2 regions of the Celeribacter baekdonensis genome follow, and region 1 is predicted to be linked to the other one. Evidence: riboswitches for the same ligand, from Rfam matches in the RefSeq annotation. Region 1 holds a riboswitch; the other holds the start of a gene.

What was found. A riboswitch is a leader RNA that binds a small molecule or an ion and turns the genes downstream of it on or off. The one in region 1 is predicted to bind cobalamin.
Region 2: linked by a shared signal. The riboswitch ahead of DA792_RS01470 (TonB-dependent receptor plug domain-containing protein) and the one ahead of DA792_RS15325 (energy-coupling factor ABC transporter permease) in region 1 are both predicted to bind cobalamin.

The regions. Positions count from the first base shown of each region.
Region 1 is NZ_CP028475.1:2,365,641-2,374,144, forward strand. Features, by position in the region: gene DA792_RS15315 (lytic murein transglycosylase) at 1-450, shown strand, start outside; gene smc (chromosome segregation protein SMC) at 492-3,947, opposite strand; cobalamin riboswitch at 4,147-4,369, shown strand; gene DA792_RS15325 (energy-coupling factor ABC transporter permease) at 4,405-5,079, shown strand; gene cobW (cobalamin biosynthesis protein CobW) at 5,158-6,222, shown strand; gene DA792_RS22460 (hypothetical protein) at 6,242-6,409, opposite strand; partial or broken gene cobN (cobaltochelatase subunit CobN) at 6,479-8,504, shown strand, end outside.
Region 2 is NZ_CP028472.1:306,072-314,575, forward strand. Features, by position in the region: gene mhpA (bifunctional 3-(3-hydroxy-phenyl)propionate/3-hydroxycinnamic acid hydroxylase MhpA) at 1-597, shown strand, start outside; gene DA792_RS01455 (fumarylacetoacetate hydrolase family protein) at 602-1,444, shown strand; gene DA792_RS01460 (DNA-binding transcriptional regulator) at 1,483-2,280, shown strand; gene DA792_RS01465 (glutathione S-transferase family protein) at 2,400-2,999, shown strand; cobalamin riboswitch at 3,116-3,329, shown strand; gene DA792_RS01470 (TonB-dependent receptor plug domain-containing protein) at 3,460-5,319, shown strand; gene DA792_RS01475 (ABC transporter substrate-binding protein) at 5,306-6,157, shown strand; gene DA792_RS01480 (FecCD family ABC transporter permease) at 6,157-7,134, shown strand; gene DA792_RS01485 (ABC transporter ATP-binding protein) at 7,131-7,913, shown strand; gene DA792_RS01490 (adenosylcobinamide amidohydrolase) at 7,910-8,504, shown strand, end outside.

The DNA.
Region 1 (8,504 bases):
GATTGGTCCAAAACCGGGCTCAATCACAAAATGACCGTTGCGCAATGGGCAAAGCTCGGCGTCAAACCGCGCGCGGGATCGTTCGGGCCCTCCTCGCTTAAGGCCTCCGTGCTGTTGCCAATGGGGCGCAAAGGCCCGGCGTTTCTCGCCTATCCAAATTTCGAGGTCTATTTTGAGTGGAACAAGAGCTTTGTCTATGTGACCACTGCGGCCTATTTCGCCGCCCGCCTCGAAGGCGCACCGGTCTACAATGCCGGATCTCCTGAGACTGGATTGTCCGATGGGCAGATGAAGCAGTTGCAACAAAAGCTGCAAAGCCGGGGGCATGATGTGGGCGGCGTCGATGGCATTTTAGGCGAAAAGACACGAGAGGCCGTGCAAATGGAACAACAGCGTCTTGGGATGCCCGCCGATGCTTGGCCGACACCCGCGCTATTGAGCAAGCTCTAATCATCTAAACATCAGAAAATCGGCTTTGGTCGCGAAAAATATCAAGCGACCAAAGCTTCTGCCTTTTTCAAATCCACCGACACAAGCTGACTGACGCCCTGTTCTTGCATGGTCACACCAAACAGGCGATCCATCCGCGCCATGGTGACGGCGTGGTGAGTGATAACCAAAAACCGCGTATCGGTGCGCTGGGTCATCTCGTCCAACATATCGCAAAACCGCGTGACATTGGCGTCATCCAAAGGCGCGTCGACCTCGTCCAGCACACAAATTGGGGCCGGGTTGGCCATGAACACCGCAAAGATCAGCGCAAGCGCGGTCAGCGTTTGTTCACCACCAGAGAGCAGAGAGAGCGTAGACAATTTTTTGCCCGGCGGCTGGCACATAATCTCAAGACCGGCCTCCAGCGGATCGTCGCTCTCCACCATCATCAACTTGGCCTCGCCGCCGCCAAACAGGTGGGTGAAGAGGGTCGAAAAATTCTCGTTCACCTGTTCAAACGCGGTCAAAAGACGTTCGCGCCCTTCGCGGTTCAGCGAGGCAATCCCCGCACGCAGGGTCTTGATCGCCTCTTCCAAATCTTGTTTTTCACTCACCAAGGTGTCGTGCTCTTCGCGCACTTCCAAGGCGTCTTCTTCGGCCCGCAGGTTCACCGCGCCAAGACTTTCGCGCAGGCGTTTGAGACGGTTCACATCGACCTCAATCGCTTCATGCGGCGGGATCGTGTCGGGATCAACGTCCAGTTCCTCAAGCAGCGCAACCGGCGTGCTGTCCAACTCTTCGCGGATGCGTTCCACTGCGGCGTCCACCATCTCGCGCGCGGCGTCGCGACGCGCCTCGGAGGCCGCGCGGATTTCGCGCGCCTCAGAGGCCACACGTTCCGCATCGCGCTCGGTTGACACCGCCTCGCGCAGCGCGGTTTCACCGGAAGCAAGCGCATCGGAGGCCTGCTGCCGACGGCTCTCAGCCTCGGCAATTTGTTCCAAAAGCGCTTCGCGTTTCTCAGCGATTTCCTCGGGTTGCGCCGATGCCTCAAACAATTCCTCCTCGGAGGTCTCTTTGCGCGCCTGAAGCTCCGCCACCCGTTTACCCGCAGTTTCAAGACGGTGCCGCCAGCCGGACAACTCCTTGGTCACCTCTTGCGAACGCCGCGTGCGCGCCTCGCCTTCGCGACGAATTTCGTCATGTGACGAACGTTTCGTCATCATGGTGATCCGTGCCGCTTCGACCGCGAGTTTGACCTCTTCGATATCTGAGCGCGCCGCACTCAAATCCGGCAGTTCCGACACGGTTTTTTCCGCCTCGCGCAGACGCACCTCGGCACCGCGCGCATCCTCTTCGTGGCGGGACACGGCCAGCCCGAGGTTTTCAACCTTGCCCTCGGCCAAGGTCCGATCATTTTCGGCCCGCGACAGTGCGCGCGCCGCCTCGGACAGGGCGCGGTCTGCGGCCCGGCGGGCTTCGCGGGCGGCGTGATCGGCCTCGCTCAACCGCGTCAATTCCGCCTTCAAATGCTCATGCGCCTGAAGCGCACCTGCTGCTTTGGCCTCAGCCGCCACGAGGTCCTGTTTGAACCCTTCCAACCGATTGAGCTGTTGCAGGCGCAAAGCCGCCGTTGAGGGCGCATCCTCGGCCCCCGCGCGATAACCATCCCAGCGCCACAGGTCGCCCTCGACCGACACCAACCGTTGCCCCGGCTCCAAATCGGCCTGAAGACGCGGACCATCTTCGGCGCGGACAAGTCCGATCTGCGACAAGCGCCGCGACAGAACCGCTGGGGCCGAGACATAGTCGCTGAGCGGCTCCACGCCGTAGGGCAGATCCTGTTCATCCGCATAATCCGGCAAAGTGACCCAACCTGAGGCTTGATAAGCCTCAATCGCGGGTTGGCGCAAATCATCCGACAGTGCGGCACCAAGTGCCTTTTCATACCCCGAAGTCACGCGGATCAGATCCAGCACCTGCGTGCCCGCAATCTGATCACGATCCAGCATCCGCCCCAAAGCCAGGACTTCGGCCTTGAGCGCGCCGACCTCACCCTCCGCCTCAGATCGGGCCGCACGTGCCGAGGATTCGCGGGTCTGCGCTTCGGTCCGCGCCTCATCCGCCTCAATCAACGCCGCCTCGGTGTATTCCGCCCGCTCGCTGGCCTCGCTCTGTGCCTCTTCCGCCATCGCCAGCGCATCCGCCGAGCGAAACAGCGTCGATTTCGCGTCCTCAACGGCCGCCTTGGCCCGGTCGGCATCGCCGCGCGCCCGTTCCAAGGTTTTGCGATTGTCCTCGACCAAACGATTCGCCGATTGGTGACGCGCAGCCAACCGGGCGACATCTTCGGTCATTTCGGTCAGCGTGGTTTCACGATCCGCCAAGATTTGACTGGCCTCGGACGCCTCCGCACTCGATTGTGTCAAGCGTGGCCCGTGGCCCTCCGAGGCTTTGATCAGCTCCTTTTGTTCCCATTCAAGCCGCGCAATCGTCTCAACTGCGTCGCGGTTGAGTTGCTCCTCGCGGGCCATGTCGGCGACCAATTGATCAATCCGTCGAGCCAGAGTTTCGATCATATCGCGGGCGCGCTTTTCCTCGTCGGCCAGTTGATCGCGCGATACGGTGAGACGCTGCAATACCGCGCTGGCGATGGCCTCTTCTTCTCGCAGCGGCGGCAGGGCCGCTTCCTTGGCCTCACGTTGTGTTCCGGCATCACGCGCAAGGCGTTCGGCCTCAGACGCTTGTTTGAGACGGGTGCGCAACACATCCTCGGCCTCAACACGGGCATGGTCGGCATCCCGCCACCGGCGATAGTACAAAAGCCCCTCGGCCTGACGCAATTCAATGCCAATCTCACGATAGCGCGCCGCCTGTCGCGCCTGACGCGCCAGGGAAGCCAATTGCGCCGCAAGCTGTTCGATCACATCATCGACACGGGCCAAATTGGTCTCCGCACCTTTGAGTTTCAACTCCGCTTCATGGCGACGTTGATAGAGGCCGGAAATCCCCGCCGCCTCCTCAAGGATGCGTCGCCGCGAGGTTGGTTTGGCGTTGATCAATTCGGAGATTTGGCCCTGACGCACCAGCGCCGGAGAATGCGCGCCGGTGGAGGCATCGGCGAACAACATCGACACATCGCGCGCCCGCACGTCCTTGGTATTGACCTTATAGGCGGACCCTGCGTCGCGGGTGATCCGGCGGATGATCTCAACCGTGTCGCTGTCATTAAATCCGGAGGGGGCCAACCGATCCGAGTTGTCGATCATCAACATGACTTCGGCAAAATTCCGCGCCGGTCGAGAGGCCGCACCGGCAAAGATCACGTCTTCCATCCCAGCGCCGCGCATTGCCTTGGGACGGGTTTCCCCCATGACCCAGCGCAGCGCCTCAAGCAGGTTGGATTTGCCACAACCGTTCGGTCCGACAACACCCGTCAGCCCATCCGCGATCACAAGATCGGTGGGGTCTACAAAACTTTTAAAGCCATTGAGACGCAGGCGGGTGAAACGCAAATGGGGCCTCGATGTTGATTCCTTTGTGGATAAAACTGTTTGGGACTGCGACGGATGTGTCAACCGGGTGACACCGACATCTGGGCAAAACACCGAAGTTATCCACAAAATATTGCGATTTAGCGCGCACTCTCTTTGAGCAGGGTCATAGAAAGTCGATGCAAAAGATCAAAGCGCTTGACCCTGCACAAGCCAATGCGCCAAATAGGCGCGTTATGGTTCCCCATCACGACGCCAAGCGTTTAGGGGAGAAATGGGAATGTGGTGCGCGAGACCCAAATCGGGGCGCAAAACCACAGCCGCCCCCGCGACTGTAAGCGGTGAGTGCCCGTCGACATGCCACTGGAACACATAGTTCTGGGAAGGTGACGAAGGTGCTTTGACCCGCGAGCCAGGAAACCTGCCGTGACCTCATACCAACCCGCCGTCGGGGATGACGGCCTAGGAGGACTTGTCGATGCATATCGAACCCGGAATCGTGACTGGTGCAAAAATTGCGCTGTCTTATGCCACCGCCGCTGGCGCTGGTCTTTACACTCTCAAACACTCTATCGCTGCTTTGGGCGAAAAAGGCGTGGCCTCTTTTGTGGCCCGTGCAGCCCTGTCGACCGCCGCGGTGTTTACCTTTTTCCAAGTGCTGCCACATCACGCGGTTGGCGTGTCTGAGGTCCATTTGATCCTCGGCTCCACGCTCTTCTTGCTGTTTGGCGCGGCCCCTGCCGCACTCGGTTTGATGCTTGGTCTTTTGGCACAGGGTCTGTTTTTTGCCCCCTTCGATCTGCCGCAATACGGCATGAACGTCACCACCCTGCTTGTACCGCTCTTTGGTATCAAAGCGGTCGCAGATCGCATCATCGCACCGGGCACTGCCTATGCCGATGTCAGTTACAAACAAGCCCTCGCGCTCTCGACCACCTATCAGGCTGGGATTGTGGCCTGGGTTGGTTTCTGGGCGCTCTACGGCCAAGGCGTCTCCGCCGCCACGCTGGCGTCTGTCGGCACCTTTGGCGCCGCCTACATGACCGTCATTTTGATCGAGCCTCTGGTGGATCTGGCCGTTTTGGCAGGAGCGAAAACAATCAAAGGTCTGGGCAACACCGGCCTGGTGTCGCCGCGCACTTTGGCCGCCTGAGACTGCTCATTTCGGTGATTTCACGCCGGGGCTCGGGACATCCTGTGGCTCCGGCGTTTTCATAAAGGACATTATAAAATGGCTGCGAAAATTCCAGCAACGGTTGTGACCGGCTTTCTTGGTGCGGGCAAAACCACCCTCATTCGTCACATGTTGGCCAACGCGGGCGGCAAACGCATCGCGTTGATTATCAACGAGTTTGGTGATCTGGGCGTCGATGGTGACATCCTCAAAGGCTGCGGCGACGAGACCTGTACCGAGGACGACATCATGGAGCTCTCGAACGGCTGCATCTGTTGCACGGTCGCGGAGGATTTCATCCCGACAATGCAAAAACTGTTGGAGCGGGACAATAAACCCGACCATATCGTGATTGAAACGTCGGGCCTCGCGCTGCCGCAACCTTTGGTGCGCGCCTTTAATTGGCCCGAGATTTCGACCAAAGTCACCGTCGATGGTGTAATCACCGTGGTTGATGGCAAGGCTGTCGATGAGGGCCGGTTCGCCCATAATGTCGCCGCCGTCGATGCCCAACGCAAACTGGACGAAAACCTCGACCACGAAACCCCGCTCTCTGAACTGTTCGAGGATCAAATCGCCTGTGCCGATATGATCGTGGTGAACAAAGCCGATCTTTTGGGCGAGAATCATGCCGACGCATTGGTTGCCAAACTCAAAGACGAGGCACGCGGCGGTGTTCAGGTTGTTCGCGCAAGCATGGGCGTGTTGCCGATTGACGTTCTGTTGGGTCAGGGGATTGGATCAGAAGGCGATATGGACGCGCGCGGCGAGGTGCATCACCATCACCACGATGACGACCATGACGACGGGGGGCACGACGATCACCACCATCATGATCACGACGAATTTGAAAGCTTTGTGGTGACACGCGGCGAAATCAAAGACCCAAAGGCCTTTGCCAGCCAAATCGCCGAAGTGATCCGCGCCCACGACATTCTGCGCCTCAAAGGATTCGTGGCGGTCGAGGGCAAACCAATGCGCCTCACCGTTCAGGCCGTTGGCCCTCGCGTCGATCACTATTTCGACCAACCTTTTGGGGCCGCTGCCCGCGACACTCGACTGGTCGTCATTGGCGAAGCGGGCCTTGATCGTCACGCAATCGAGGCCGCGCTGAGCGCCTAAATGAGAAGAGAAAAGCGGTTTACGTGTCGCTTTTCTTTGCCTCAGCCGCCGCTTTCATCCTGGCCAAAAGTTCCGCCTTGGGCGTCTTTGTCCCATAGGGGTTTTTCGATGTCCCCTTGGCGTTATGTTCATCATGCTTCGGTGCGTTCTTGCCACGTTTTGGGGCGCCCATTTTACCATAATCCATTGAGGGGTCTCCTGAGAGTTTCCCCGCTCATGACGCAAGACGCGCGCTAAGACAAGGAAAGAGAAAGCGATGCACCTGCTCGCGGCCACCCCCGGCTCCATTGATGACGGCAAAGATGCCGTCGATCTGGGTCAAACCCCCGCCGATTTGGTGGTGATTTCCGCTGCGGACACGGAGCTTGCTCTGCTCGCTGAGGCGCGCACCATGATGACTGAGCCCCCTGCGATGCGCTTGGCCTCGATGTTGCATCTGCGTCACCCGATGTCGGTCGACATGCATCTGGATGACTGCGCCACCAAATCCAAACTGGTGATCGCGCGCGTGCTCGGCGGATCGGGCTATTGGAAATATGGTGTGGAACAATATGCCGCGCGACTGCATGAGGCGGGCGTGCCTTTCGTGGCCCTGCCCGGAGATGACAAACCCGACGCGGAATTGGCCGCTTTGTCGACCATCCCGACAGAGGATTATCATCAACTTTGGGCCTATCTGACCGAAGGCGGGGCGGATAATGCGGTCGCGTTTTTGTCCTATGCACGCGCGCTGATCGACGGTGGCGACAAGCCCGGCCCAGCCAAACCGCTGTTGCGCGCGGGGCTTTATTGGCCCGGCGACGGGATAGCTGACCTGGATCAGCTAAAATTGCACTGGCAAGAGAGCGCCCCCGTTGTACCGTTGATCTTTTATCGTGCGCTGGTTCAGGGCGCAGGTCTTGCGCCGATCAACCGTTTGGTGAAATCACTGTTGCGTCAGGGACTCAACCCGATGCCGATCTTTGTCGCCTCACTCAAAGATCCGATTTCCGCCGCCACATTAGAAGCCCTGTTTTTGGACGCGCCGCCAGATGTCATCCTCAATTGTACAGCCTTCGCAGTCGGCACTCCCGATGGCGGAGGCCCGGACAATCCCCTCGCCGCCCCCTCGGCCAATCAGGCCCCAGTGTTTCAAGTCGTGCTTGCGGGGGCGTCGCATGAGGCATGGGACGCGGGCACAACCGGACTGTCGGCCCGCGACATCGCGATGAACGTCGCCTTGCCGGAAATCGACGGACGCATCCTGTCTCGTGCCGTCTCATTCAAAGGTGAGGCTTATTTTGACGCCGCCACAGAATGCACCATCGCCACCTATCACGCTGACGGATCGCGCATTGCTTTTGTTGCGGAACTGACCGCCCGCTGGGCCCGCCTGCGCCGGACCGATAAGGCGGAGCGCAAACTGGCGCTGATCCTTGCCAACTATCCAAACAAAGATGGACGCTTGGCCAATGGTGTCGGCCTCGACACACCCGCCGCCACGGTGAACACCCTCAAAGAGCTTGGTGCTGCGGGGTATTGCATCATAGGTGCGCCCGATGACAGCGATGCATTGATGCAAGCGGTCTTGGCCGGACCGACCAATTGGCTGACAGATCGTTCCACACGCGAAGGCGGTGTACGATTGTCGCTCGACGCATATAAAAGTGCATATAATTCTATACCTTACGAGGTTCAAAAAGAGATTGAGGCGCGTTGGGGCCCCCCGAAGACGACCCGTTTGTGGGCCAAGATGGCTTTGCCCTTTCGGTGCTGACCTTTGGCAACGCGGTCGTCGGCATTCAGCCCGCGCGCGGGTATAACATTGATCCAACTGAAACCTATCATGCCCCCGATCTGGTCCCGCCACACAACTATCTGGCCTTTTACTTTTGGCTCCGCTTTGAATTTGGAGCCGATGCACTGGTCCATATGGGCAAACATGGCAACCTCGAATGGCTGCCGGGCAAAGCGCTTGCGCTCTCGGAAACCTGTTATCCCGAGATCATTATGGGGCCGATGCCGCATCTCTATCCGTTTATCGTCAACGATCCGGGCGAGGGCACACAGGCCAAACGACGCACGCAGGCGTTGATTTTGGATCACCTGACCCCACCTTTGACCCGCGCCGAAACCTACGGTCCTCTGCGCGACCTTGAAGCCTTGGTGGACGAGTATTTCGAAGCCGCAGGAGTCGATCCACGTCGCATTGTTAGCCTGCGCAAAGAGATTTTGAGCCTCTCGTCCGTGACCGGGTTGGACCGCGACGTCGGTATGACCGGGCGCGACGAAGATGGAGATCT
Region 2 (8,504 bases), on a different contig from region 1:
GGCATGTGTGCGGGCACCCGCGATGTCGCCAATCTGTACTGGAAATTGGCGTTGATTTGTCAGGGTAAAGTCACGGGCAAGGCCGCAGAGGCATTGCTGGACAGCTATGAAAGTGAGCGCAAACCCAATGCCCGCGAGTATATCCAAACCGCCGTGCGGTTGGGCGGGTTGATCAACACTGCGGGCACCGAAGCCGCCCTGCGCGCCGCTTTTCCAGGCGCCGATGGCTCGGCCCGGATGAACAGCATCGCGCCGCCTTTGGGCGAAGGGATCGGCGTTGGCGACCTCGCCGGGCGTTTGTTCGGTCAACCGCGCCTGAGCGACGGGCAGTTGATGGATGATGTGTATCGCCATCAATTCGTTGTCGTCGCCCAGGCCGATGTGGCGCAGGGTTTGAACCTGCCCGACGGTGTCGCCTTGGTCACAACGGACCACTCAAACGCCGCGGATCACCTTGCTCGGCTTGGTGCCCGCGCCACCGTGCTTCGCCCCGACCGCCACACGCTGGGCGGGGCCAATACAAAAGAGGAGCTGACGGCGCTTTTGGCCCTCGTGCTCCCCAATCCTATCGAAACGCAACAACCTGAACGGGTCTGAACCAATGAAACTTTGCTCTTTTACCAAGGACGGCACGTCCTCTTATGGTCTCGTCACTGAGGCTGGCATCGTCGATCTCGGCAAACGCTTTGGCGCGCCGACGCTACGCGATTTTTTGGCCACAGGCGACATGGCGGCCGCCGCAGCCCTGGTCTCTGCGGATGCCGATTATGGCTTTGACGATGTGGCGCATGATCCGGTGATCCCGAACCCGGATAAAATCATCTGTGTCGGCTTGAACTATCATGCCCATATCGAGGAAACCGGCCGCGAAGAAACCCCGAACCCGGTGCTTTTTGCGCGCTATCAGGGGTCGCAGATCGGGCACAATGCGCCGCTGATCAAACCGCTTGAATCGGATAAATTCGACTATGAGGGTGAGGTCGCCGTGATCATCGGCAAAGAGGGCCGCCGCATTTCGGAAGCGGATGCGATGGATTATGTGGCGGGCTATGCCTGTTACAACGACGGGTCCGTGCGCGATTGGCAAAAGCACACGCATCAATTCATGCCGGGCAAAACCTTTGCCGGGACGGGCGGTTTTGGCCCGTGGATGGTGACGGCGGATGAGATCGAAGATCACACCAAAATGCGTCTCCAAACCCGGTTGAATGGCGAAACCGTACAAGACACCACGCTCGATATGCTGGTCTGTTCGATCCCGCGTTTGATTGCCTATTGCTCGACCATCCTGCCGCTGTTGCCCGGCGATGTGATTGTTTCCGGTACGCCGGGCGGGGTTGGCGCGCGTCGCACACCGCCGCTGTTCATGAAAGACGGTGATATTTGTGAAGTCGAAGTGTCAGGCGTTGGCATTTTGTCCAACCCGGTCAAAGCGGAAGTCTAAGGCTTACGCACAGGGTCGGAGTGTGGCAGTCTCAGGCGATGATGGCTTCTGGTTCCGACACCTCTGCGACCTCTTCTGGCGGGTCCGTGCGCGCGCTTGCGCGTGGGCTTGCCATTTTGCGCTATGTGAACCGGATGGGCGAAACCCGACCCGGTGAAATTGCCAAGGCGCTGAACCTGCCGCGCCCGACCGTCTACCGGCTTTTGGAAACGTTGGAGGAATTGGGCTATGTCGCCTTTTCCGCCACCTCCAATTATGTGCGCGTGACGCGATTTGCCGCCGCTTTGGGCGATGGCTATGCCTTGACCTCTGAACTGTCACAGGCGGCGGGGCCTTTGTTTGCCGAATATGGTCAACGGCTTGTCTGGCCGCTTGATCTGACCATTTACAACAATGCAGCGATGGTCATTCAGGAGACCACCCATGGCCGGTCTCCGCTGTCGATTGACCGGGGCATGACCGGGTATAAATTACCGGTGTTGCGCACCTCGGCGGGGCGGGCCTATCTGAGTTTTTGTTCGGATGAGGAACGGCTTTTGATCCTAGAACATCTGCGTCGGCTCAATGATCCTGAGGATGTTCCGTTTTTGGAACCGCGCTGGTTGGAGCAATTGTTTGAACAGACCCGCGCACGTGGCGTCGCCATCCGCGACAGTGGCGAATTTCGCGCGCAAACAGCATCGCTTGCCGTGCCGATCAGATCGGGCGGCAATGTTTTGGGCTGTGTCTCGATCATCTGGATTCGCAGCGCCATGAGCACCGGCAAAGCGCGCGAGACCTTCACCGCAGCTCTCTCAGAGCTTGCCGATAAAATCGCCGGGTCCTTGCCGGATTGACCGCCCAGCCCACGGCAAACACCGCATGTGCACTGTCTGATGGATGGACAGGGGCACGCTTTGGTTTGCCTTTCTCCGCCCCTGATCTACCTCAGAGTCAAATTATAGGGATGCGCAAAATGAAACTGTTCCATTCTCCGGGCTCCTGCTCACTGGGTATTCGTATTCTGCTCGAACAGATCGGGTGCCCCTACACGGTGGAGGTCACGGACCTGAAACAGGGCGCGCAGCGCAGCGCATCCTATCTGGCGCTGAACCCAAAGGGAAAGGTGCCGGCGCTGTTGCTGCCGAATGGCGATGTTTTGACCGAATTTCCGGTGATTGCCTATTGGCTGGCCCGCCGCTTTCCAGATGCGGCGCTGTTGCCCAAAGCGTTGGAGCAGGAGGTGCGTGTGATGGAACTGACCGAACATATCGTCTCTGGCCTGCATATGCGGGGGTCGGTGTTTGCCATGATGCCGCAGAAATTCACCTCCGATCCGACGGTTCAGACGGAGTTGCGTCAGCACGGGCAGGGCGTTGTGACCGACGGGTTTGATCGCCTCACCCGTCAACTCGGCGACGGACCTTATCTGTTCGACGGGTTCACCATCGCAGATGCTGCCGCCTATTATCTTTTGTCATGGCACGACCGGATTGGCGTCGAGCTTCCGGCTGCCCTTCAGGCCTATGTCGACCGGCTGTCACAGCGGCCTTCGATTGTCGCAAGCCTCGCGTGACATGTGGCACTGGACGATGCTGGTTAGCGTATAACAGCCTGTTGCACGCAAACGGGCGTGGGAGCGCAAACATGGATCAGCCCCGTTTTTAGGCTTCACAGCGCCCATGATTCCCATTAGGAAAAACCCGCTTTGGTCCGGGCGGTTCTCCGTCCGGTTAAAAGGGAATGTGGTTCGGTTCACCCAATGGGTGCCAAGTCCACAACTGCCCCCGCAACTGTAGGCGGAGAGCGAAGCCGGAAAATGCCACTGTCGCACATTGGGCGACGGGAAGGTTCGGCCCAGCTAAGACCCGTGAGTCAGGAGACCTGCCAAGGTGCTCACCCTGTTCGGACGCGTGGGGCGTGCCGGGCTGCGGACGTTCCGCATGTGGTGATTTCACCGTCTGCGGGGGGTCACTTTCCCTCGACTGACATTGTTCACATCCGCGACCTTCAAGGGGCGTTTTCGAGGGATATACATGAACCGCTTTACCGTTTTGGCCGCATCCGCTGGCCTGCTCTCACTCTCCGCGCCGGTTGTCGCGCAGGACACATTCGTTTTGGACGAGATCATCGTCACCGGCGGGCTATCCCCGATTGCCGCCGAAAAATATGGCCGCGCCGTCAGTGTCGTGACCGCAGATGACATCAAGGATCGCGGCATCACCACGGTGCAGGACGCGCTGCGCGCTTTGCCCGGTGTATCGGTCAGTGGCTCTGGTCCCAGTTCGACCCAAGTTCGTATGCGTGGCGGCGAGGGCAACCACACGCTGGTCCTGATCGACGGCATTGCCGCCGCCGGGGGCGATGGGGAATATATTTTCAGCGGTCTGGAAACCGCCAATATCGAGCGCATCGAAGTGCTGCGCGGCCCGCAATCGGTCTATTACGGCTCAAATGCTTCCGCCGGTGTGATCAACATCATCACCCGCAAAGGCGGCGAGGGCACAACACTGAATGGTCGCATTGAGGTTGGTTCCGGCACCACCGCAAGCACCTTTGTGGCACGCAGGGACGCGCGTGGCGGTGTGTCTTTGGCATTGTCACACATGGATGATCCGGGCTTTGATCAATCGGGCGATGGTGGTGAAAAGGACGGGCTGACGCGCTCCACCGCGATCCTGTCGGGCGATTATCAGGCGACGGACGCTCTGAAACTGGGCTTTACCCTGCGCCGCTCTGAGGAACGCTACGAATATGACAGCGCAAATTGGCTGGCGAGCGATGCGGACAGCTATATGATGGATGATCCCAGCCAGTATGCCAATCGTGATGAGCTGACTGCTGGCGTCTTTGGCGAATACAGCATGATGGAGGGGCGATTGACCCACCGTCTGGCCGTTGAAACCACCCGCAATCAGTTGCAAAACAATGGCGGGGCCACCACCAAAACCACCACTGACGCGGTGAAATACCGGCTCAGCTATGGCATTGACGGCGCGGTGGATCAGGCGGATCAACTTGTGAACCTTTTGCTGGAACATCGCGAAGATGACAGCAGCTCGAACCCGGCCTATGGCCGCGCGGCAACATCCGTGGCACTCGAATATCGCGGTAGCTTTGCCTCAGGGTTTGATGTTCAAGCCGGAGCGCGGTTCGACGACAACGATGTCTTCAAGGATGCGACAACATGGAACCTCGGCCTGTCCTATCTCATGGACAATGGTGTGCGCTTACATGGCTCTGCGGGCGAGGGGGTGGTCAATCCCACCTATTTCGAACTCTATGCCGACGCCTTTGGTTATACTGGGAACCCGAACCTGCAACCCGAGCGCAATCTCAGCTATGATCTCGGTGTCGAACTGCCGATTTTTAGCGATCGCGGCACGGTGGATGTGACCCTGTTTTACGAGCGGCTGAAGGATGAGATCACGGACCTCAACACTGGGCCAGGAACCTACACGAGTATCAACCAGATCGGGAACAGTCATCGACGCGGCGTTGAGATTGCAGGTGTGCTTGAGGCCACCGACGCGCTGTCTCTGCGTCTAGGCTACACCTATCTTGAGGCCGAAAACCCCGACAAAAGCGTCGAAATCCGCCGTCCGCGCCACGAATTGACACTTGGCGGCACGCTTGACGCCTTTGGCGGGCGCGGCTCGGTTTCGGCCGATCTGCGCCATGTGGCGGGCAATTACGACACGCAGTACTGGGGGAGCTATCAAACGGTCAAACTGCCCAGCTTCACCACCGTCAATGTGGCGGCGCATTATGATCTGACAGATCATGTGCAACTCACCGGGCGGGTCGACAATCTCTTTGATGCGGAGACCACCGATGTTTGGGGCTATGCCACGCGGGGCCGCGCCGTTTACGTCGGGCTCAATGCGCAGTTCTAGGGCCATTTTTGGTCTCGCTCTGTCGGGGGTGCTGATATGCAGCGCCCCCGTCATGACGCACGCGGAGGCCCCCGCACGCGTTGTCTCGATGAACCTGTGCACCGATCAGCTTGCGATGATGCTGGCCGCACAGGGACAATTAAAATCGGTGTCTTTCTTAGCCTCAGATCCGCGCTCGTCCGCAATGGCGGACGAGGCCAAAGCCTATCCCGCCAACCGCGGTCAGGCCGAAGAGATTTATCTGATGCAGCCTGATCTGGTGGTTGCCGGGGCATATACTTCTCGCGCCACCGTCGCCTTATTGCAACGTCTGGGCATACGGGTCGAGATTTTCGCGCCTGTCACCACACTGGACGACGTGCCCGCACAGATCGCGCGGATGGGCGATGTTTTGGGCCAACAGGACAAAGCCGCAGAGGTCATTACGGCCTATGACGCGGATTTGAAAGCCTTTCAAAATGAGGGCGGTCGTAGCCCCACCGCCGTGCTCTATGAGGCCAACGGCTATACCTCAGGGGCGCAAAGCCTGTCGGGACAAATCTTGGCCACGGCAGGGTTCACCAATCTGGCCGACGAGCCGACCTATGCCTGGGGCGGCAACATGCCTCTTGAGGTGTTGGTGATGAAAGCCCCCGAAGCGGTGATCACCAGCCGGCCCTATCCGGGCGGCTCGCGCGCCGAAGATATCCTGAGCCATCCCGCCCTGCGCGCCACCCAAGACAGACGCGCAAACGCCAGCGTGTCCGATAGCGATTGGGTCTGCGGCACGCCTTATGTTTTGCACGCGGTCGCGCAGATGGTAAGCCTGCGCCATACGCTGACAAACGGAGAGGATTGATGCGCCTCTATGTGATCCTTTTGATCCTGATGGGGACGCTTTTTGGCGTGGCCTTGATGATCGGCCCGGCAGGCATTGCGCCACTGGACAGTTTGCGCGCGCTGGTCTTTGGCGGCGATGGTCCCGTACCGCTGGTGATGCGTGAAATCCGCCTGCCGCGTGCGCTTTTGGCGCTGATGATCGGGGCCGCTCTTGGGATGTCAGGGGCGGCGATGCAGGGCTATCTGCGCAATCCATTGGCCGATCCGGGGCTGATCGGCGTGTCGGGATCAGCGGCTTTGGGCGCGGTGATTGCGATCCAAACTGGCATAGCGGCCACCGCCACGCTGGCGCTGCCGTTGTCGGCGCTGGCGGGCGCATTGATCGGGGTGGTCTTGGTGTTGGCTTTGGCGGGCCCTCGCGGCGGGTCATTGACGCTGATCCTTGCGGGCATTGCGATTTCGGCCCTTGCCGGGGCCTTGACCTCTTTGGTTTTGAACCTGTCGCCTAATCCTTTCGCGGCCAATGACATCGTGTTTTGGATGATGGGTTCTCTGGCTGATCGGTCGATGACCCATGTCTGGTTGGCGCTGCCGCTGATTGGTCTGGGGCTGGGGATGTTGGCGATGATGCGCCGGGGGCTTGATGCGCTGACATTGGGTGAAGATGCGGCGCAAGCGATGGGGATCAACCTTGTTCAACTGCGCCTGTTGTTGGTGTTTGGCACGGCCTGTGTGGTTGGCGCCTCCACCGCCGTTGCGGGCGCGATTGGGTTTGTCGGCCTTGTGGTGCCGCACATGCTGCGTGGCTTGGTCGGCGCCCGTCCCGGGCGGCTTCTCTGGGCCTCAGCCCTTGGAGGTGCGGTGATGCTTTTGGCGGCGGATAGTGTTGTGCGGGTGATTTTACCCATGCGCGACCTGAAACTTGGCGTGGTGACGGCACTGGTCGGTGCGCCGCTGTTCCTGCATCTGATTTATCGCACGCGGAGAGGGCTATGACGTTGCTCTCTGTCAAAGGGCTCTCCGTTTCGCTTGGCGGCAGGGCGGTGTTGCAAGACGTCTCCCTGACCGTACAAAAGGGCGAAGTCGTCGGATTGATCGGGCCAAATGGCGCGGGAAAGACCACGCTGATGCGCGCTATTTTGGGGCTTTTACCGCATCAGGGACATTCGTCTTTGGCGCAACTGCCCCCACGGACACGGGGCCGAGCCGCCGCGTGGATGCCGCAATCGCGTGAGATCGCGTGGCCGGTGTCGGTTGAAACATTGGTGACGCTGGGCCGCACGCCGCATTTGACGCCGGGGCAGCGCGCCACGGCCGAGGACCGCGCGGCGGTGGATCGGGCGCTTGAGCGGATGGGGCTGGCCGCGTTCCGCCATCGCATCGTCACGGCCCTGTCGGGGGGCGAACAGGCCCGCGTTTTGATGGCGCGCGCTCTGGCGCAGGAGGCGCCGCTTTTGATGGCGGACGAACCGATTGCCGGGCTCGACCCCGCGCATCAAATTTCGACCATGCGCACCTTTGCATCGCTTGCCGCCGAACAGGGGGCAGAGGGGCTGGCAGAGGGACGCGCGGTGATCGTGTCGCTGCATGATCTGGGTCTTGGTGTGCGCCATTGCACGCGGCTGATTGTGCTGGATCAGGGGCGTATCGTTGCCGATGGTGCGCCCACCACGGTGCTGACGCCCGCGCTTTTGCGCGATACATTCGGCATTTCGGCCTGGTTCGAAGCCACGCCCAAAGGTCCGGTGTTTCAGCCGCTCGAGGTGTTGGAATGAGTGTCGAACTGACCCGACCATGGCTGTCGTTCGATCTTGGGCAGGAAATGCAGGTGCTCAGTTGGGCGCTGAACCGTCCGGGGTTTGTCACCGCGCGGCGCATTCTGTGGCGCGAGGTGCGCAACGCCGATCTGACCGAAACATTGGATGCGCGCGCATGGCTTTTGGAGGAATTGGCGGGGCTTGGAGCACAGGACGCCGTGGCCTTTTTAACCTCGCGCGATGTGCGCCGTTTTCAACATGCTGAGGCGGTGGTGGAGGGGGTTTGCGCTACGTGCGTGGCCACCGTTGGCCTGTCCAATGCCGAACGTGTGGGGATGCGGGTGGTGCGCCCTCAGGGGGCCTGGGGCACAATCAACATCGCGGTGCGGCTAAGCCATGGCCTGTCGCAGGCCGGGTTGATTGAGGCCCTCACAATCATCGCCGAGGCCCGCACCACAGCCATTCTTGACGCCGCCCTGCCGCTTGAGGGTGGCGCCGCAACGGGCATGGCCACGGGGACCGGCACCGACTGTATCGCGATTGCCGCGCCACAGGGGTCTGACGATTATGCTGGCCTGCACACGGCGGCGGGCGAAGCGATTGGCGCCG